DNA from 2 places in the Streptomyces sp. NBC_01320 genome. Region 1 is predicted to be linked to the other one. Evidence: riboswitches for the same ligand, from Rfam matches in the RefSeq annotation. Region 1 holds a riboswitch; the other holds the start of a gene.
The links. Region 1 has a riboswitch for glycine ahead of gcvT (glycine cleavage system aminomethyltransferase GcvT). Riboswitches for the same ligand answer to the same signal wherever they lie in the genome.
Positions count from the first base shown of each region.

Region 2: another riboswitch for glycine. It lies ahead of gcvP (aminomethyl-transferring glycine dehydrogenase); the one in region 1 lies ahead of gcvT (glycine cleavage system aminomethyltransferase GcvT).

Region 1 covers NZ_CP108390.1:4,539,220-4,549,334, reverse strand. Annotated here, with positions in the region: gene OG395_RS20485 (DUF6445 family protein) at 130-804, opposite strand; gene OG395_RS20480 (helix-turn-helix transcriptional regulator) at 913-1,875, opposite strand; gene OG395_RS20475 (hypothetical protein) at 1,949-2,431, shown strand; gene OG395_RS20470 (L-serine ammonia-lyase) at 2,925-4,307, opposite strand; gene glyA (serine hydroxymethyltransferase) at 4,464-5,723, opposite strand; gene gcvH (glycine cleavage system protein GcvH) at 5,744-6,121, opposite strand; gene gcvT (glycine cleavage system aminomethyltransferase GcvT) at 6,191-7,306, opposite strand; glycine riboswitch at 7,448-7,545, opposite strand; gene OG395_RS20450 (AAA family ATPase) at 7,704-8,399, shown strand; gene OG395_RS20445 (enhanced serine sensitivity protein SseB) at 8,544-9,314, shown strand; gene OG395_RS20440 (enhanced serine sensitivity protein SseB C-terminal domain-containing protein) at 9,495-10,115, shown strand, end outside.
Region 2 covers NZ_CP108390.1:9,146,531-9,156,645, reverse strand. Annotated here, with positions in the region: gene OG395_RS41630 (hypothetical protein) at 122-346, opposite strand; partial or broken gene OG395_RS58540 (hypothetical protein) at 382-606, shown strand; gene OG395_RS41625 (glutamate-cysteine ligase family protein) at 671-2,176, opposite strand; gene OG395_RS41620 (hypothetical protein) at 2,660-3,253, shown strand; gene OG395_RS41615 (DUF5999 family protein) at 3,595-3,801, shown strand; gene gcvP (aminomethyl-transferring glycine dehydrogenase) at 3,889-6,774, opposite strand; glycine riboswitch at 6,969-7,066, opposite strand; gene OG395_RS41605 (PRC-barrel domain-containing protein) at 7,168-7,548, shown strand; gene OG395_RS41600 (DNA polymerase IV) at 7,473-8,927, opposite strand; gene OG395_RS41595 (MerR family transcriptional regulator) at 8,984-9,601, opposite strand; gene OG395_RS41590 (bifunctional nuclease family protein) at 9,770-10,115, opposite strand, start outside.

The DNA.
Region 1 (10,115 bases):
GGCTTGCGTCGAGGCCGCCCTCCTCCGCATGTGCGCAAGCGCTCCTGGCCGCCGAGCGAGCCGTGCCGTCGGACGACTGCGAGAGGGGAGGTCCGACGGCACGGGGCGGGGGCAGGCGTGCCGGCGGGGTCAGCCGGCCATCCAGAAGAAGACGGCCGTCATCCGCTTCTCTTCGAGTGTCCGGCCCCAGTAGCCGGTCGCGCTGTGGATCATGTTGGCGGAGTAGAGCAGCAACCGGTTGGCGCGGTGCGGGACCCTGATGTCCTCGGTGAAGGAGTCCGGCGCCACGAAACGGGTGCCCAGCGCGTCGACGAGGTTGTTGTGCGGCGCGATCACCTGATTCCCGCCCAGCGAGCCGCCGGGCAGGCTCTGGCGGTAGAAGCTGGTCCCGCAGTCCTTGGGCACCTTCGGGTTGAGATAGAGCACCGCGGCGTAACGGCAGAGCGTGCGCGAATCGGTGTGGGGGCGCGACTCGCACTCGCCCTCTCCGACGATCTGGACGCAGTTGTGATTGAACGTGCCGCCGCCGGCGGGACGTTCGGCCCAGATCTTCCCGGCGCCGGTTTCCCTCTTCACCAGCCCTTCCACCCGCGCCAGTTCATCCGGTTCCAGCGCGGGCATGGCGCGCAGTCCCGGCCAGCTCTCCGGCTTCGCCGGATAGCCCTCCGCCCAGTCGTCCCGGTCCAGGCAGCGCTCCCGCACGGCCCCCGGGTCCGGCAGCACGTCGTCCAGCACCCAGTAGTCGCGTCCGCGCGTCGGCTTGCGGTAGGGAAGCACCGGTAGAGAAAAAGGAGTTGAGGGCATGGGAGGGAACGTAGCGGCGCCTCGTCCGGCCGCTCGCCACGGAAGGGGTCAACCTTCTGCCAAGAATGTCCCATGCGCAGGAGGACGGCGAGGGCGGTCCTCGGCTCCTCAGGAACTCCGGGGCCGGTACACGTCGGCCAGGGTGCGGGCCGCTTCGTACAACCCGTCCCGCAGCTGTGGGGGCTCCAGCACCTCGACGTCCGGGCCGAGGACGAGGAACATCCCGATCGCGTGCTCGAGCGACTCCGTGGGCAGCACCGCCCGCGACCAGCCATCCCGCTCGGGCACGGCTGTCTCGGCAAAGGCCTGCGCGGCGGCCCCGGTGAACCGGGAGGACGCGCCGGGAGCCACCCGGACGACTGCCTCGCCCTGGTGCAACCGGGCGTGGAAGTCCTCCTGCGCCAGGCGCCAGTGCTCGGCCAGATCGAATCCGTCCGGTATCTCGAACGTGTCGTCCGAGACGCGCAGTTCCAGGATCTGGTCGACCCGGAAGGTGCGCGGGCCGGGCCCAGCGACCAGGTACCAGCGCCCGGCCTTGAGTACCAGGCCGTACGGGTCCAGCGTGCGGTCGACCTCGGTCGGGGCCTTCCACCGCCGGTAGCGGACCATCAGTCTCCGCCCGGTCCACACGGCCTCCGCGACCTCGGGAAGATGGCGCAGGTCGTCCACCTCCGCGTACCAGCCGGGAGCGTCCAGATGGAAACGGGCCCGCATCCGGTCGGCCTCGGCGCGCAGGTCGGGCGGCAGCGCGGCACGCAGCTTGAGCTGGGAGGAGGCGAGCGCGGACCCGAGCCCCAGCGCGGCGGCCGGTCCGGGCATCCCACTGAGGAACAGGCTCTGCGCCTCGTCCTCGCTCAGCCCGGTGAGCCTCGTGCGGTACCCGCCGAGGAGCCGGTAGCCGCCGTGATGTCCGGCGTCGCCGTAGAGCGGGACACCTGCGGCGTGGAGAGCCTCGATGTCCCGGTACACGGTCCGTACGGAGACCTCGAACTCCCGCGCGAGCTCGTCGGCGGTGACCCGGCCCCTGGTCTGGAGCAGGAGGAGGATCGCGAGCAGGCGGCTGGACTTCACTGACACAGGATGTCAGTGAAGTGCGCCTAGTTTCCCGGGGTCGGCACACAACCGGACACGGAAGGCCCCACTCATGACCAGCTTCACCCGCACCGCCACCCCCGTATCGACGGACTTCGACTTCCTGGTCGGCGCATGGGACGTCGCCAACCGCCGGCGGACCGACTTCCTGGACGAGGCGAGCGAGTGGGAAGAATTCCCGGCCGTCAGCCACGGCACACGGCACTTCGACGGTGGTGCCAACTTCGACGAGATCGAGTTCCCGACGAAGGGCTTCGCGGGTCTCACCCTGCGTCTCTTCGACCGGGACACACAGCTCTGGGCGCTCCACTGGGCCGACCGCCGCACGGGGCGGCTGTTTCCACCGGTGGTCGGCGGCTTCGTGGACGGCCGGGGCGAGTTCTACGGTGACGACACACACGAGGGCAAGCCCGTACGTGTCCGCTTCATCTGGTCCGGCATCACAGCGGATTCGGCCCACTGGGAGCAGGCGTTCTCCGTGGACGACGGCGGCACCTGGGTCACCAACTGGCACATGGATCTCACCCGGCGCTGAGAGCCCCGCCGTCGCCGCCCGCAACCCGGGGCCGCCGCACCGGCACTCCGGCGCCCACCGCGACCACATGTGTCCGCGGCGAGCGGTGAAGCGCCCCGATCAGGACCCGCAACAGGAGGGTGAGACCCCTCGGGGCTCACCCACCTGTGTTCTCGGTCCGGGACCCGACCGGATCGGTTCAGGTCCGATCAGGTCATCTCAGGTGGAGCTTGAGCTGATGGTTGTGCTCCTACGGCCCGCCCCGACATTGTCGGGGCCGCTTACCGCCCGCCATGGAAAGTCGTAGCTGCCTGTGCCACGCATACGTGGGGACCGGCCGCGTTCACGAGGCGCGCAGGCAGTTGCAGGCCGTGCTCGCGGCTGGGACATCCCAGGAACTTTTCAGGGACTTCGACGTCTGTCCCAGGGAGATTCCAGGGACATTACGTTGCGTAAGCAGGGAAGGCCCTGACAGCGCTGAAAGATACGAACGCACTGGTCAGGGCCTGTTCCCTCAGCACTCGATGATGTTCACCGCGAGCCCGCCCCGCGCCGTCTCCTTGTACTTCACGCTCATGTCCGCGCCCGTCTCCTTCATGGTCTTGATGACCTTGTCGAGGGAGACCTTGTGGCTGCCGTCGCCGCGCAGCGCCATCTTCGCCGCGGTGACCGCCTTGACCGCCGCCATGCCGTTGCGCTCGATGCAGGGGATCTGGACGAGACCGCCGACCGGGTCGCAGGTCAGGCCCAGGTTGTGCTCCATGCCGATCTCGGCGGCGTTCTCGACCTGTTCGGCGGAGCCGCCGAGGACCTCGGCGAGTGCTCCCGCGGCCATCGAGCAGGCGGAGCCGACCTCGCCCTGGCAGCCGACCTCAGCGCCGGAGATCGAGGCGTTCTCCTTGAACAGCATGCCGATGGCACCGGCCGCGAGGAGGAAGCGGACGACGCTGTCCTCCTTCTCGGCCTCGGTGGCGCCACCCGCGGCGAAGTTCATGTAGTAGTGCAGCACGGCAGGGATGATGCCGGCTGCGCCGTTGGTGGGGGCGGTGACGACGCGGCCACCCGCGGCGTTCTCCTCGTTGACCGCCATCGCGTAGAGGGTGATCCACTCCATCGAGTGGGCCTGCGGGTCGCCCTCGGCGCGCAGCTGGCGTGCGGTGTTCGCGGCGCGGCGGCGGACCTTCAGGCCACCGGGGAGGATGCCCTCGCGGGCCATTCCGCGCGACACGCATGCCTGCATGACCCGCCAGATGTCCAGCAGACCGGAGCGGATCTCCTCCTCCGTCCGCCAGGCCCGCTCGTTCTCCAGCATGAGGGAGGAGATCGACAGGCCGGTGTCGCGGGAGAGCCCCAGCAGTTCGTCGCCGGTGCGGAAGGGGTGCTTCAGGACGGTGTCGTCGAGAACGATCCGGTCCTCGCCCACCGCGTCCTCGTCGACGACGAAGCCGCCGCCGACGGAGTAGTAGGTCTTCTCCAGCAGCGGGGCGCCGTCGCGGTCGAACGCGAAGATCGTCATGCCGTTGGCGTGGTACGGGAGCGCCTTGCGGCGGTGCAGGACCAGCTGCTCGTCGGCGTCGAAGTCGATCTCGTGCATGCCCAGCAGGTTGAGCCGGCCCGAGGAGCGGATCGCGGCCACCCGGTCGTCGGCGGACTCCACGTCGACGGTACGGGGGGACTCGCCCTCCAGACCGAGCAGGACGGCCTTGGGCGTGCCGTGGCCGTGGCCCGTGGCGCCGAGCGAGCCGAACAGCTCGGCGCGTATGGAAGCGGTGTGGGCGAGCAGGCCCTCGTTCTTCAGGCGGCGCGCGAACATACGGGCCGCGCGCATCGGGCCGACCGTATGGGAGCTGGACGGGCCGATGCCGATCGAGAACAGGTCGAAGACCGAGATGGCCACGGTGTGACTCCTAAGGGGTTGGTAGACGCCGTTGTCTGCCGGGTGGTGCGGTACGGACCGGTCGGTCCGAAGAGCAGCGGGACAAGGGTTGGGGCACCGCGCTCACTGTCCAGTGTGCGCGGTGCCCCGCCCCAAACGTGCGAAAAGTGACCCGGACTACTTCAGGCCGGGGTACAGCGGGAACTTCTCGGCCAGCGCGATCACGCGGGCCTTGAGGTCGTCGGCGTCGTACGACGGCTTGAGGGCCGACGCGATGATCTCGGCGACCTCGGTGAAGTCCTCGGCCTGGAAGCCGCGGGTGGCCAGGGCCGGCGTGCCGATCCGCAGACCCGAGGTGACCATCGGCGGCCGCGGGTCGTTCGGGATGGCGTTCCGGTTGACCGTGATGCCGAGCTCGTGGAGCCGGTCCTCGGCCTGCTGGCCGTCCAGCTCCGAGTTGCGCAGGTCGACGAGGACCAGGTGCACGTCCGTACCGCCGGAGAGGACGGAGACGCCTACCTCGGTGACGTCCGGCTGGACCAGACGCTCGGCGAGGATGCGGGCGCCGTCCAGGGTGCGCTGCTGGCGCTCCTTGAACTCGTCGGTCGCCGCGACCTTGAACGAGACCGCCTTGGCCGCGATCACGTGCTCCAGCGGACCACCCTGCTGACCGGGGAAGACGGCAGAGTTGATCTTCTTGGCGAGCTCCTGCGTCGACAGGATGACGCCACCGCGCGGACCGCCGAGGGTCTTGTGCGTGGTGGTCGTGACGACGTGGGCGTGCGGTACCGGGTTCGGGTGCAGACCCGCGGCCACCAGGCCCGCGAAGTGCGCCATGTCGACCATCAGGTACGCGCCGACCTCGTCCGCGATGCGGCGGAAGGCGGCGAAGTCCAGCTGACGGGGGTACGCGGACCAGCCGGCGACGATCAGCTTCGGCTTGGACTCCTTGGCCAGGCGCTCGACCTCGGCCATGTCCACGACGCCGGTCTCGTCGACGTGGTACGGGACCACGTGGTAGAGCTTGCCGGAGAAGTTGATCTTCATTCCGTGGGTCAGGTGACCGCCGTGGGCCAGGTTCAGACCCATGATCGTGTCGCCCGGCTTCAGCAGCGCGAACATCGCGGCGGCGTTGGCCTGCGCACCCGAGTGGGGCTGGACGTTGGCGGCCTCGGCGCCGAACAGCGCCTTGATCCGGTCGATGGCGATCTGCTCGACCACGTCGACGTGCTCGCAGCCGCCGTAGTAGCGGCGGCCCGGGTAGCCCTCGGCGTACTTGTTGGTGAGGACGGAGCCCTGGGCCTCCATGACCGCGACCGGAGCGAAGTTCTCCGAGGCGATCATTTCGAGGGTGGACTGCTGACGGTGGAGCTCGGCGTCGACGGCGGCGGCGACGTCCGGGTCCAGCTCGTGGAGGGAGGAGTTGAGAAGCGACATCAGGTGGTCCCTTGGAGTCTTTAGTTGCCGGAGAACTCGGTGTACTCGTCGGCGGAGAGCAGGTCCTTCGGCTCCTCCGCGACGCGTACCTTGAACAGCCAGCCGCCCTCGAAGGGAGCGGAGTTCACCAGCGACGGGTCGTCCACGACGTCCTGGTTGGAGGCGGTGACCTCGCCGGTCACCGGCGAGTACAGGTCGCTGACGGACTTGGTCGACTCGAGCTCGCCGCAGGTCTCGCCCGCGGTCACCGTGTCACCGACCTCCGGGAGCTGGGCGTAGACGACGTCACCGAGCGCGTTGGCCGCGAACTCGGTGATGCCGACCGTGGCCACACCGTCCTCGAGGGCCGACAGCCACTCGTGCTCCTTGCTGTAACGCAGCTGCTGGGGGTTGCTCATGACCTGAATTCTCCTGTACGCGGGGGAGTGCTGATGAACGGTGGTCTTACGGTGTGAGACGCGACTGCGTCACTTCTGGCGCTTGTAGAACGGCAGGGCGACGACCTCGTACGGTTCGTGGCTGCCCCGGATGTCCACTCCGACGCCTGTGGTCCCGGGCGCGGCGTGCAGGGCGTCCACGTACGCGATGGCGATCGGCTTGCCGAGCGTCGGCGACGGGGCGCCGGAGGTGACCTCGCCGATGACCTGGCCCTCGGCGACAACGGGGTAGCCGGCGCGCGGCACCCGGCGGCCCTCGGCGATCAGGCCGACGAGCTTGCGCGGCGGGGCGGTCTCGGCGCGCTCGGCGGCGGCCTCCAGGGCCTTGCGGCCGACGAAGTCGCCCTCCTTCTCGAACTTCACGACCCGGCCGAGACCGGCGTCGAACGGGGTCAGCTCGGTCGTCAGCTCGTGCCCGTACAGCGGCATGCCCGCCTCCAGGCGCAGCGTGTCGCGGCAGGACAGACCGCACGGGATCAGGCCACGGGAGGCGCCCGCCGCCGTGAGGGCCTGCCAGAGCTGCTCGGCGTGCTCGGGGGCGACGAACAACTCGAAGCCGTCCTCGCCGGTGTAACCGGTACGGGCGATCAGCGCGGGCACACCGGCGACGGTGCCGGGCAGACCCGCGTAGTACTTCAGACCCTCCAGGTCGGCGTCGGTGACCGAGGCCAGGATGGCGGGGGACTCGGGGCCCTGGACGGCGAGCAGCGCGTACGCGTCGCGGTCGTCGCGCACCTCGGCGTCGAACCCGTCGACGCGGGCGGTCAGCGCGTCCAGCACGATCTGGGCGTTCCCGGCGTTGGCGACGACCATGTACTCGGTCTCGCCCAGCCGGTAGACGATCAGGTCGTCCAGGATGCCGCCGTCCTCGGCGCAGATCATCGTGTAGCGGGCGCGGCCGACGGCGACGGTGCCGATGTTGCCGACCAGCGCGAAGTTCAGGAACGCCGCGGCCTGCGGACCGGTGACGGTGATCTCACCCATGTGCGACAGGTCGAAGAGACCCGCCTTCGTGCGCACCGCGTTGTGTTCGTCGCGCTCACTGGCGTACCGCAGCGGCATGTCCCAGCCGGCGAAGTCGGTCATGGTCGCGCCCAGCGAGCGATGCAGGGCGTCGAGGGCGGTGAGACGGGGGGCGTTGCTCATAGGTGTGGCTCCCAGGGCATGGCGACGATGACGATCCCTCCCCATCTGTCATCGGAACCTGAGAGGTTCGCCGAGAGACCCCCGGGGGGTTCGGCTTGCACCTTGGGTGGAGCCGCCGGGCGACTCGCTTTTCAGATCTGCCTCATCCACGCGGTACGGGGCCTGAGAGATTCAAGGGAGGATCTTGCTCCTTCGGCGCCCGGCACACACTGTGGCCGGAGCTCTCCCGCGCGGATTCAAGCGGCCTTTATGCAGTTGGCCGGGTCATCATTGCACGCATTGCGGAAGAGTGGGGCGTCGGTACCCCATGCACGGGACGAGTAGTGGGACGGTTGTCTCGCATTACCTTTTCTTTACACTTCTTGGGCAGACGTGGGTGACCCGACAGGGGAGGGCGATGACGTTGCAGCGGTACGCGACGACCGCGGGGGTCGCGCACGGCGCGATGCACGCGCAGCCGGGCGCACCCGCCCGGGAATTGCCGGGCACGCACGCGCCCGTCGTGCGGGACCTGCGCGAGCGCGCCGGGCGCAGCCCGCGCGGGCTCCATTTCGAGGCGGGCGATGTGGTGGTGGTCTCCGGGCTGCCGGGAGGCGGAAAGTCGACACTGATCCGGCGGGCGGTGGCCGCACGGGCCATCGACTCCCAGGACACCCGGGACCGCTGGGCGCAGCGGGTGCCCCGCTTACTCCCGTACGCCCTCTACCGCCCGCTGGTCCGCGTCGCCCACTACTGGGGGCTGTGGCGGACGCTGCGCTCCGGTGAGTCCGTCGTCGTCCATGACTGCGGGACCCAGACATGGGTGCGGGGCTGGCTGGCCCGGCACGCACGGCGCCGCGCCCGCACGCTGCATCTCGTGCTGCTCGACGTCACCCCGCAGGAGGCCAGGGAGGGCCAGCGCGAGCGTGGGCGCGGAGTCTCCGGATACGCCTTCGCCCGGCACCGCAGGGCCGTCGGCCGGCTGCTGCGGGACACCGAGGCGGGCGCCCTGCCGCTCGGCTGCTCCTCGGCGGTCCTGCTGGACCGGGAGGCGGCCGGGATGCTGGCGCGGATCACGTTCGCCGACGCCCAGGGGATGACGGGAAAGCCCTGAGGGTCCTTCTCTACGGATCGGGCCCCCGCGCCCGGCATGATCCGCAAGAGAGGCCCTGGCGCCCCCGGTCGTCCGTCAGCGCGGAGGGGCGCGCCGGAGTTACTGTTCTGCGGCAAGGCATGGGTGAGAAGGGGAAGCAGCGCAGTGGACATTCCGGCACCGGTCCAGAACCATCCGCAGAGCGGATGGCCGGCCAATGAGCTCGAAGAGGTGCTGGTTGCCTCGCTGGGCAGCCCGGAGGCGGGCGGCAGGCTCGTCGAAGTGCTCGGCCGCAGTCACCTCTGGGTGCCGCTTCCCAACGGTGGGGGCCCCGATGCCCCGTCGCTCGACCTGCCGACGGTGGAGATCGAGGACGCTCCGTACGTCCCCGTCTTCAGCTCCGAACAGCAGTTCCTGCAGTGCGTCGGTACCCATATGTCCTTCACCGTGGCGCCCGCCGTCGAATTCGCCCGCGGGCTGCCCCCGCAGCTCGGCATCGCGGTCAACCCGGGCGGCGCTGTCGGCATGCCGCTGCCGCCGCCCGCCGTCGCCGAGCTCTGCCGTGCCGGACGCACCTCGCTGGACGGGCCGGCCACCGGCGGCCGGGTCCGGCTGTACGAGCCGGACTGGCAGGAGGAGCCCGTCGACTTCCTCGCGGCCGCGGCCGGGGAATTCGAGGAGAGCGGCGTCGTGCGCACCGCGCGCCGCACACTGGCCAGCATCGAGGGCGGCGATCCCGTTCTCTTCATAGGCGTCGAGTTCTCCACCTGGGACGGCGCGGGGCGCAACGCCCCGATGGACGCCCTGGGCCGCGCACTGGGCCGCGTCGAGGTGCCCTGGCCGGTCAATCTGGTCCTGCTCGACGTGGCACACGATCCGGTCGCCGACTGGATGCGGGCCAGGATCCGGCCTTTTTACCAGCGCGAGGGGCACTAGAGCGCGGAGTCCCCGACTCCGGGGAGGGCGGACGCGACACCGTCAACCTGTGGCGTCAAGTCGGTGTCAGGGGTGCCGCATAAGCTGGTTTGATGGCTAGTGCCTCGGCCACCGAGCCGCACCCGCGTGCCCCGGGAGCGGCAGGCCGACACAGTGGATCGAAGAGGGGCGGGACCCAGGGTGAGTGCGTCAGGCACCGCGGCGGCCGGGCAGGTCGAGCACATGCTGCGCCAAGTGACGCCCGGGCGCTACGACGCGTACGAGGCACTGCTCCGGGCGCTCGCCGGCGACCGGATCTGGATGCTGCTCTGGCACGGCCGGGCGGGCTCGCCCGACGCCCAGTACGGGAACATGGAGGTCGACGGGCTGGGCTACGCGCCCTGTGTGACCTCCGCCCAGGAACTCTCGGCCAGCGGCTGGAACCGGGCCCATGAAGTAGTCACCGGACTCGACATCGCCCGCGCTCTCTTCCCGGACCGCTGGGGCATCTGGCTCAACCCGCACGCCCCCGGTGGCGGCGTCGGCATCCCGTGGCTGGATCTGCGCCGTATCGCCACCGGCCTCGACCGGATGCCCGCGGGACCGCTCCGGCTCGCCGAGCCGGCCATCGAGATCCCGCAGTTCTACGCCCTGCTCTCGCAGAACGCCCATCACACCCCCGCGATCCGCTCCCTGCGCCGGGCCTGGGTGCAGCCCGCACTCGGGGTGCCGTACCTCGCCATCGGTCTCGATCTCTACGACACGAGCCAGACCTCCGTCGACGCGGTACGCGCGATGATGCAGCAGTCGATCGGCGCGGTC
Region 2 (10,115 bases), 4.6 Mb from region 1:
CGAAAATCATGCGCGACCGGCCGGGGGACGACCACCAATGGTGATGGTGTGGTCCCCTTTTTCCTTGTTCATCCTCAAGGAGGGGCACCACCGACATGGGACGTCACAGCTTGCCCGACGACTACGCGACGGATGGCAGCGGGGACGGTGCTCCGCCGCGCCGCCGCCGCACCGTGGTCATCGCCACCATGCTCGTCCGCGCCGTGGCGGCAGGTACGACAGTCGCGGTGCAGGGTGGCGTGCTGTCGTTCTCGAAGTCGTGCGAGGACTCCGCGGTACGGCTCACGGTGATGGCCTCGCCCGACATCGCCCCCGCCGTGCGTGCCGCCGCCGACAAGGCACGCACGGACGAAACAAAGTCCGACGGGCATTGCCTCCACTTCCCGCAGCGGGCTGATCGCGGAGCTCAAGCGGATCACCGACCCCGAGCGCCCGGTACCGCTCCTCGCCATCGCGGTCGGCCCCGATGCCGACCGCGAAGAGGTGGAGGAGATAGCCAAGGTGACCGGTGGCGGCGGGTACCAGGTCAACGACCCTGCCGAGATCCAGGCGGTGATTCTGCAGGCGGTGATGACGGCCGGGCAGGCCGGCCGCGCAGCCCAGGAACAGCCCTGCCAGGGCCGGCACCGGCCGGGGACGGCAGAGGGCGCGCTGAGGCACACCCACCGGGCTACGACACAGGGAGACCCACCGGCCAGCTGTGCACCGGTTCGCCGGCGTGCATCAACTCGGCGTACCGGCGGGTGGTGGCCGCGAGCGCCGCGTCCCGGCCGAGCCCGGCGTCCAACCCCCGGTGGTACGTGTCCGCCTGCCAGGACGCCCCGTTCACCCGCCGTTTGCAGCGCTCCTCGATGACCCCGAGGTAGTGGTCGCGGTCCGCGGGCTCGATGTTCCAGGCGTCGAGTCCCGCCGCGGCGAGCGGCAGCAGTTCGTCCCGTACAAGAGTGACGGCCGCCACCCGCGTCAGCCCGCCCGACCGCCCCGGCCGGGGCCAGACCAGCTCGGCGTCGATGCCTCGGCGGCAGGCGGTGTCGAAGTTCTCGGCCGCCGCGGCGAACGGCAGCCTGGTCCACACCGGGCGGGACTCCTCGGCGAGCGCCCGCACCAGGCCGTAGTAGAGCGCGGCGTTGGCGATCACGTCGGTGACGGTCGGCCCGGCGGGCAGGACACGGTTCTCGACACGGAGATGGGGTACGCCGTCGGCCAGGCCGTACACCGGCCGGTTCCAGCGGTAGACCGTACCGTTGTGCAGCACGAGTTCCTGGAGCCCCGGCACCCCGCCCTCGTCGAGCACCCGCAGCGGGTCCTCCTCGTCGCAGATCGGGAGCAGCGGCGGGAAGTAGCGCAGATTCTCCTCGAAGAGCTCGTACGCCGAGCTGATCCATCGCTCGCCGAACCAGGTCCTCGGACGCACCCCCTGGTTCTGCAGTTCGGGCGGCCTGGTGTCGGTGGCCTGCTGGAAGAGCGGGGGCCGCGACTCCCGCCACAGCTCCCTGCCGAACAGAAAGGGCGAGTTGGCGCCGAGGGCGATCTGAACGGCGGCGACGGCCTGGGCGGCGTTCCACACGTCCGCGAAACGCGCCGGGGTGACCTGCAGATGCAGCTGGACCGACGTGCAGGCCGCTTCGGGTGTGATCGAGGTGGAGGTGCAGACCAATCGCTCCACGCCTTCGATATCGAGGGCGAAATCCTCGCCGCGCGCCGCCACTATCTGCTCGTTGAGCAGCGTGTAGCGGTCCACGTCCGAGAGGTTCGCCGCGACCAGGTCCGCGCGGCCGAGAGTCGGCAGCATTCCGATCATCATGATCCCGGCAGCGACCTCGCCCGCCTTCCGATGCGCATATCCGAGACCGGTCCTGAGCTCCTCGGCGAGCTGATCGAAAACACGACCGTCCAGGTGATGCGGAACTATGTTCACTTCCAGATTGAACATCCCCAGTTCGGTCTGGAAATCACGGCTCGCGATCCGCTCGAGCACCTCCGCATTCATCATCCGGGGCAGGCCGTCCGAACCCGCCAGATTGAGTTCGATCTCCATGCCCATGAGGTTGCGGGGGCGGTCGAACCTCTGCTCCGCCAGGAGCCTCCCCAGCCCCTCCAGGCACAGGTGAAGTTTCCTCCGGTACCTCTGCCGATCGGACAGGTCAAAGGCGCCCGCCACGACCTTCTCCCCCATCGAAGAGTCCCTCCGCAAGTGGGCAGCCCGCGGCCCAGGCCGCTCGCGTCACGATCGATAATGCCCAGGGGAGATGATCCATAACGCCCCCGTGGACAGCGCGGACCCATTAATCTGATGGCGGTCGTCCCGGGCACATTCCGACGGCATGTAGCACGGTGCAGTTTCCGCCGGCCGGCGGGTGGTGAAAACGCCGACGCGATTCGGCCTACCGCGGCTGCGGAAAAACACCAGGCGGGAGCTGCGCGGCTCACCCCGAATCAGCAGAATCTCCGCATAATAAAGTCTCGATACCGCCTTGTCGGCAATACCTGCGACGGCTAGTGGAAACACCGCGTGAACACGTGTCGTATAAACTCCGCGGACGAGGCAGAGAGTTGACGCACCGGCCCAGTCACCGGCCTCCTCTGGCCCCGCACGCCGACAGCGCCGTCTGCACCCGCCCACGCATCACCGTGTCTCCGAAGTGAGAGGCGACCCACTATGCCGCTGCATGTTCCCCCGGCTCCCGCGCCTGCCCTGCGCAGCGTCCTCACGGCACTCGGTTCACCCACCGCAGTCCTCGAGGCCCGCACCCCGGCTCTCCGGTCCGTCCAGGGACCTCTGAGCCCCGAACTCCCGCTCCCCGTCCATCTACTGGACCGGATCGGCCCGAGCGGGCTCGCGCCACGCACCCGGCTGACCGCGTGGCGCTTCCAGATCCGCAGCTCTGAGCGGGCCGTCGCCGCAGCCGACACCATGCTCACCCCGGACGGCTGGGCCTTCTCGCACTTCTTCGAGGGCCCCTACATCGCCTCGACCGAACTCGCCCTGCGCCAGACGGAGACGCTGACACCCCACTACCAGCCCCGCCTGCTGTCGATCCCGGAGCTCTACATGCTGACGCTGTGGCTGCACGAGGACGTCGAGGCCGACCCGTCCGGGGGCACCCTCGCCCCCACCGATCTTCTGGTACCGCTGGCTCCCGCCCCACCGGGTATCGCGGCACACCGCCCGCACCGGGTCTCCGATCTGCTCCCCGTGATGACCCTGCGCATCACGCCCGGCCCCGGCCCCCTGCTCGGTTCACCGGTCTGACCCCGTCCCGCCTCCGGCACGCCGTACTGTGCCCCGTCGCCGTTTCCGGTGGCGGGGCACAATGCTGCGGGACACGCGGGGCGGGACGGCGGGGGCGCCCCCGGTCCCATCCGGACTAGTCCGGTCCGGCCACCCCGAACCACCCGAAGGGACAGTGCAGTTGTGTTGAACCGTCCGGCCGGGTGATGCGTCATGAGAGTAGGAGCAGCGCTGCCGCGAAATCCCTGCGGATTGGCGCCCGTAGGGCAACACTGGAACCGGACCGATTGATACGGGGGGCGGCCATGAACACCTCATCAAGCCGCAGGACACTCACTACAACGCAGCGAAAGAACCCAGCCATGTGCCAGCACAAGCCACCCTGCCCGACCGCCGACTCAGCCGACCGGGAAGCCGCACGCCTGATGGCACACCACCCGGAACAGGGCTGGAGCCTGCTGTGCAACGGCGTCCTGCTCTTCGAGGACACCGGTGAGCTGCTCCCGGACGGGCAGATCATCGCTCCGCACCGGCCGCTGGACGCCGGCCGGGTGATGAAGGCCGCCTGACCGCGGCCCGTAAGAAACGGGGGCCGGCCCGGAGAAGATCTCCGAACCGGCCCCGACGCATGTCCGCGTCACACCCGAACAGGTGAGTCAGTTGTCGTACTCGTCCAGCGGCGGGCAGGAGCAGACGAGGTTGCGGTCACCGAACGCACCGTCGATCCGGCGCACCGGCGGCCAGTACTTGTCGGCGGCCGAGACGCCGGCCGGGAAAACGGCCGTCTCACGGCTGTACGCGTGCGTCCACTCCCCGCCGAGCATGGCGGCGGTGTGCGGGGCGTTGGTCAGCGGGTTGTCGTCCACGCTCCACTCGCCGGAGGCCACCTTCTCGACCTCCTCGCGGATGGCGATCATCGTGTCGCAGAACCGGTCGAGCTCGGCGAGGTTCTCGCTCTCGGTCGGCTCGATCATCAGCGTGCCCGCCACCGGGAACGACATGGTCGGCGAGTGGAAGCCGTAGTCGATCAGACGCTTGGCGATGTCATCGACACTGACCCCGGTCGCCTTGGAGATCGGCCGCAGATCGACGATGCACTCGTGCGCGACCAGACCGGCCGGGCCGGTGTACAGGATCGGGTAGTGCGGTTCCAGACGCTTGGCGATGTAGTTGGCCGCGAGTACGGCGACCTGCGTCGCGTGCTTGAGGCCCTCCCCGCCCATCAGGCGTACGTACGCCCAGGAGATCGGGAGAATACCGGCCGAGCCCCACGGCGCGGCCGAGATCGGGCCGACACCGGTCTCGGGGCCCGCGGCGGGCTGCAGCGGGTGGTTCGGCAGGTACGGCGCCAGGTGGGCGCGCACGCCGACCGGGCCGACACCGGGGCCACCGCCGCCGTGGGGGATGCAGAAGGTCTTGTGCAGGTTCAGGTGCGAGACGTCGCCGCCGAACCGGCCAGGCTTGGCGAGTCCGACCAGTGCGTTGAGGTTGGCGCCGTCGACGTACACCTGGCCGCCGGCGTCGTGCACCTCGGCACAGATGTCGGCGACGTGCTCCTCGAACACACCGTGCGTCGACGGGTACGTGATCATGAGCACGGCGAGTTCGTCGCGGTGCTTCTCGATCTTGGCGCGGAGGTCCTCGACGTCGACCTCACCGTCGTCGGCGGTCTTCACCACGACGACCTTCATGCCCGCCATCACGGCGCTCGCGGCGTTGGTGCCGTGCGCGGAGGACGGAATGAGGCAGACGGTCCGCTGCTCGTCGCCGTTGGCCCGGTGGTACGCACGCACGGCCAGCAGGCCCGCGAACTCGCCCTGCGAGCCCGCGTTCGGCTGGATGGAGACCGCGTCGTAGCCGGTGACCTCGGCGAGCCGCTCCTCCAGCTCACGGATCAGCGTGAGGTAACCCTCCGCCTGCTCGGCCGGCGCGAACGGGTGCAGCGCGCCGAACTCGGGCCAGGTGATCGACTCCATCTCGGTGGTCGCGTTCAGCTTCATGGTGCAGGAGCCGAGCGGGATCATGCCGCGGTCCAGCGCGTAGTCACGGTCGGCGAGCTTGCGCAGGTAGCGCAGCATCGCGGTCTCGGAGCGGTGCTGGTGGAAGACCGGGTGGGTGAGGATCGCGTCGGTACGCAGCAGGGATTCGGGCAGTGCGTCGGCGGCAGCGGCGTCCAGCGCCTCGATGTCACCGTCGGCGCCGAAGGCGGCCCAGACGGCGGCGAGCTGCGCACGCGTGGTGGTCTCGTCGCAGGCGAGGGAGACCCGGTCGGCATCGACAAGACGCAGGTTGACCCCGCGGTCGCGGGCGTCGGCCACGACATCCGCCGCCTTGCCGGGGACACGCACGGTGAGCGTGTCGAAGTAGACGCCGGTCTCGACGTCGGCCCCGGCCGCGCGCAGTCCCTCGGCCAGGATCGTGGCGTAGCGGTGAGTGCGCTGCGCGATCGTCCGCAAGCCGTCGGGACCGTGGTAGACCGCGTACATCCCGGCCATCACGGCGAGCAGCACCTGCGCGGTACAGATGTTGCTGGTGGCCTTCTCGCGACGGATGTGCTGCTCGCGGGTCTGCAGGGCGAGGCGGTACGCCTTGTTGCCGTCCACGTCGACGGAGACACCGACGAGGCGGCCGGGCAGGCTGCGGGCGAACTTCTCGCGTACGGCCATGAAGCCGGCGTGCGGTCCGCCGAAGCCCATCGGCACACCGAAGCGCTGCGTGGTGCCGACGGCGATGTCCGCGCCGAGGTCGCCGGGCGAGGTCAGCAAGGTCAGGGCGAGCAGGTCGGCGGCAACGGTGACGATCGCGCCGAGCTCGTGGGCCTGCTCGATGACGGGCTTGATGTCGCGGACGGCGCCGGAGGCACCCGGGTACTGGAGCAGTACACCGAAGACACCGCGCTCGGCGATCTCGGCGGGGATACCCGCGGCGAGATCGGCGACGACGACCTCGACACCGGTCGGCTCGGCGCGGGTCTCGATCACGGCGATGGTCTGGGGCAGGGTGTCGGAGTCGACCAGGAAGACGCCGTCCTTGACCTTGCCGACACGTCGGGCGAGCGCCATGGCCTCGGCGGCGGCGGTGCCCTCGTCGAGCAGCGAGGCGCCGGAGGTGGGCAGCCCGGTCAGCTCGGCAACCATCGTCTGGAAGTTGAGGAGCGCCTCCAGGCGGCCCTGCGAGATCTCCGGCTGGTACGGCGTGTAGGCCGTGTACCAGGCGGGATTCTCCATGACGTTGCGGAGGATCACCGGCGGCGTGAACGTGCCGTAGTAGCCGAGCCCGATCATCGGGGCGAGCACCTGGTTGCGGTCGGCAAGGGTGCGCAGCTCGGCCAGGACCTCGGCCTCGGTACGGGCCGACGGCAGGTGCAGCGCCTCCGCACTCTTGATCACATCAGGCACTGCGGCCGCGGTGAGGTCGTCGAGCGAGCCGTAACCGACCTGGGCGAGCATCTTCGCCTGCGCCTCGGCATCGGGGCCGATGTGGCGCTGCTCGAAGGGGATGCCCTGCTCCAGTTGGGAGAGCGGAGTGCGACGGGGGGTCATGGTGGAGGCCTCCTGGTCTGTCACGACCTGCGAGGGGCACCACGGCGCGGGTGCCCGGACGGCCTCCCCCTCTGTCATCTCAACCTGAGAGCTTCACCGGTGCGCCCTGAGGCGTACCGGCTTTCACCGTCGGTGAGGGAGGGATCCGTCCCGGCTGCTGCCGCAACGAAACCCGCCCTGCTTTCCAGAGTGACCTCGTCCGTGCGGTACGGGGGCCTGAGAGATTCCGGGGAGGATTTGCTCCTTCGGCGCCTGCCGGATGTGCTCCGGAAGACTCTCCCGCACGGGGTCAGCAGCCATCACCAGCCTACCAGCGGGGCTCGCGACGGAATTCTCAAGTGGCCGACAGCCCGAATCTGCACTTTCGTAGACCCTGTGGAGTAGCCGCGACCAATGGGAGGGACCGTGCAGACCGACATCGATCCGCGCAACCTGATCGGGCGCAAGGCATTCGACCGCAAGGGCACCAAGATCGGAACTGTGGACGAGGTGTATCTCGACGACGCGACCGGCATACCCGAGTGGGCGGCCGTGCGTACCGGACTGTTCAGCAGGGACGCCTTCGTGCCGCTTGAGCCCAGCGAATTCGTCGACGACGTGCTTCGGATCCCCTTCGACCGTGCGCTGATCAAGGACGCACCCGACTTCGGCGTGGGCCGCCATCTCTCGCCGGAACAGGAGCTTCAGCTCTACCGGCACTACGGCCTGGACTCACCGCCCGACGAGCCGGGCCCGGACCGGGATTTCGGCAGCCTGGCCGGCCAGGACGAGTAATCCACCGGATCACGCACCAGCGGGAGCGGATCGGCCGGCTGCAGCTCCGGATCGTCGACACGGAACGTCCGCACCCGGCCGGGCGGTGACTCGGGTTCCTCGAACCGCACGGTCACCCGGCCCACCCCACTGCCCTGCACCCAGCCGTGGCCGTAGGTGTCATGGCATACGTCGTGCCCGGCGGGCCAGCGCCGGGCCGCGAGCTGTTCGGCGGTCTCCTGCTCCTGCGCCCCGTCCGTCGGCTCGTCCCCGTGGCCGCCCGCGTCCTGTTCCTCACGGGCCGGGACCTCGGGCGCGGCCTGCTCACCGGCTGCCTGGGCGAAGAGATCCTCCTGCGTGTAGTCGGCGAGCCCCGTGACGCCCACCCCGAGCAGCCGCACCCCTCCGGTGGTGTCCACAGCCTCCAGGAGCCGTGCAGCGGCCTCTCTGACCACTGTGGGGTCGTCCGTCGGCCCCCGGAGCGTCTCGGACCGCGTGAGCGTCGAGAAGTCGTATCTGCGCACCTTCAGCACCACGGTGCGTCCCGAGCGCTCCGCGGCCCGCAGCCGCTGGACACAACGGTCCGCCAGGCGCTCGACCTCCGTCCTGACCCGGACCCGGTCGTGCAGATCCATGTCGAAGGTGTCCTCGACCGACACCGACTTGGCGTCGCGCTCGGCCACGACGGGGCGGTCGTCGTACCCGAGAGCCATGCGATGGAGCGCGACGCCGTGCGCCTTCCCCAGCAGTCGTACGAGCTCCGCCTCGCCGGCCGTGGCCAGGTCGTCGACCGTGGTCATCCCGGCCCGCCGCAGATGGTCCCCGGTGGCGGGGCCCACGCCGGGCAGGATCCGTACGGACATCGGGGCGAGCAGATCCCGCTCAGTGCCCGGCTCGATGACCAGCAGCCCGTTCGGTTTCGCCTCCTCCGAGGCGATCTTGGCCAGCATCTTGGAACCCGCGAGGCCCACCGAGCCGGTGAGCCCGGTGACGGCTCTGATGGCGTCGCGCAGCTGCTCGCCGATGGCCCGCGCCGAGGCGGTGTCGTCGGCAGTCCCACCGGCCTCCAGATCGACGAACGCCTCGTCCAGGCTGAGCGGCTCCACCAGTGGTGACAGCTGCCCCAGCAACCCCATCACCTGGTCGCTCACCGTCCGGTACAGGGTGAAGCGGGGCACCAGGTAGGCGGCATTGGGCGCCAGCCGCCGGGCCTGCGCGGTCGGCATCGCCGAGTGCACCCCGAAGCGCCGCGCCTCGTAGGACGCGGTGGCGACGACCCCGCGGGGGCCCAGCCCGCCGACCACGACCGGTTTGCCGCGCAGGCTCGGTTTCGCCGCCTGCTCGGCCGAGGCGTAGAAGGCATCCATGTCCAGATGCAGGATGGTGGGCGCGGCTCTCACATCAACCGATGCTGCCCTACGGCACTGACAATCGCCGCGCCCCGCTCCGCGGCCCGTCAGACGGCGCGGTTGCGCCGCCGCGCGAGCTCGTCGGTGGGGTTGTGGCCGATCAGCGTCTCGCCCGTGTCCACTCGCTCGCCGTGCAACTGCGACAGGGCGGCGTCGACATCCCTCCAGACCACGCCGACGGCGATGCCGAAGACCCCTTGGCCCCCCTGGAGCAGATCCACGACCTCGTCGGGCGAGGAGCACTCGTAGACGGTCGCGCCGTCGCTCATGAGCGTCATCCGCTCAAGATCCTGGAACCCCCGGGCCCGCAGATGCTGGACCGTGGTGCGGATGTTCTGCAGGGCGACGCCCGTGTCGAGGAAGCGCTTCACGATCTTCAGCAGGACAACGTCCCTGAAGCTGTAGAGGCGCTGCGTGCCCGATCCGTAGGCCGGCCGCACGCTCGGCTCGACGAGCCCGGTGCGCGCCCAGTAGTCGAGCTGCCGATAGGTGATCCCCGCCGCCGCGCACGCCGTCGGCCCGCGATAGCCGATGTCGCCGACCGCTGCCGCCCCGTCCCCCGCCATCGCCGCCGGTTGAACCGGTTGCCTGATGGTGTGGTCGGCTGTACTTCCGTGCTGCCGGTAGGGCCCACCCGCTGCCGTACCGTCGCCGCTGCTTCTCACGCCGACCTCCGTCCTTGACCTGCCATCTCGAAGGTAGGCAGTCGCTCGGGGTGCGTCAACGATCGCCACACTCGGCACGCCGAGTGATAATCACCCTGAGGGTGGTTTGCCGTGTCCCGTTCCCGGGAAAGGCTTGTCGAATGCGCTGACGGCGACCCTGCTGGACGGTCACTGACTGTTGGTACCGAAGTCCTCCGGCGAGATCTGGTCGAGGAACTCCCGGAACTTCTCGACCTCGTCCTCCTGCTCGTCGGGGATGGAGATCCCCGCGTCGTCGAGCACCCCGTCACTGCCGTAGATCGGCGTGCCGGTGCGCAGCGCGAGCGCTATGGCGTCGGACGGCCGCGCGCTCACCTCGACCCCGCCGGCGAAGACCAGCTCCGCGTAGAAGACCCCTTCCCTGAGGTCCGTGATGCGGACCTCGGTGAGTTCCTGGCCCAGGGCCTCGAGCACATCCTTGAAGAGATCATGGGTCAGTGGCCTGGCCGGAGCCATGCCCTGCTGGGCAAAGGCG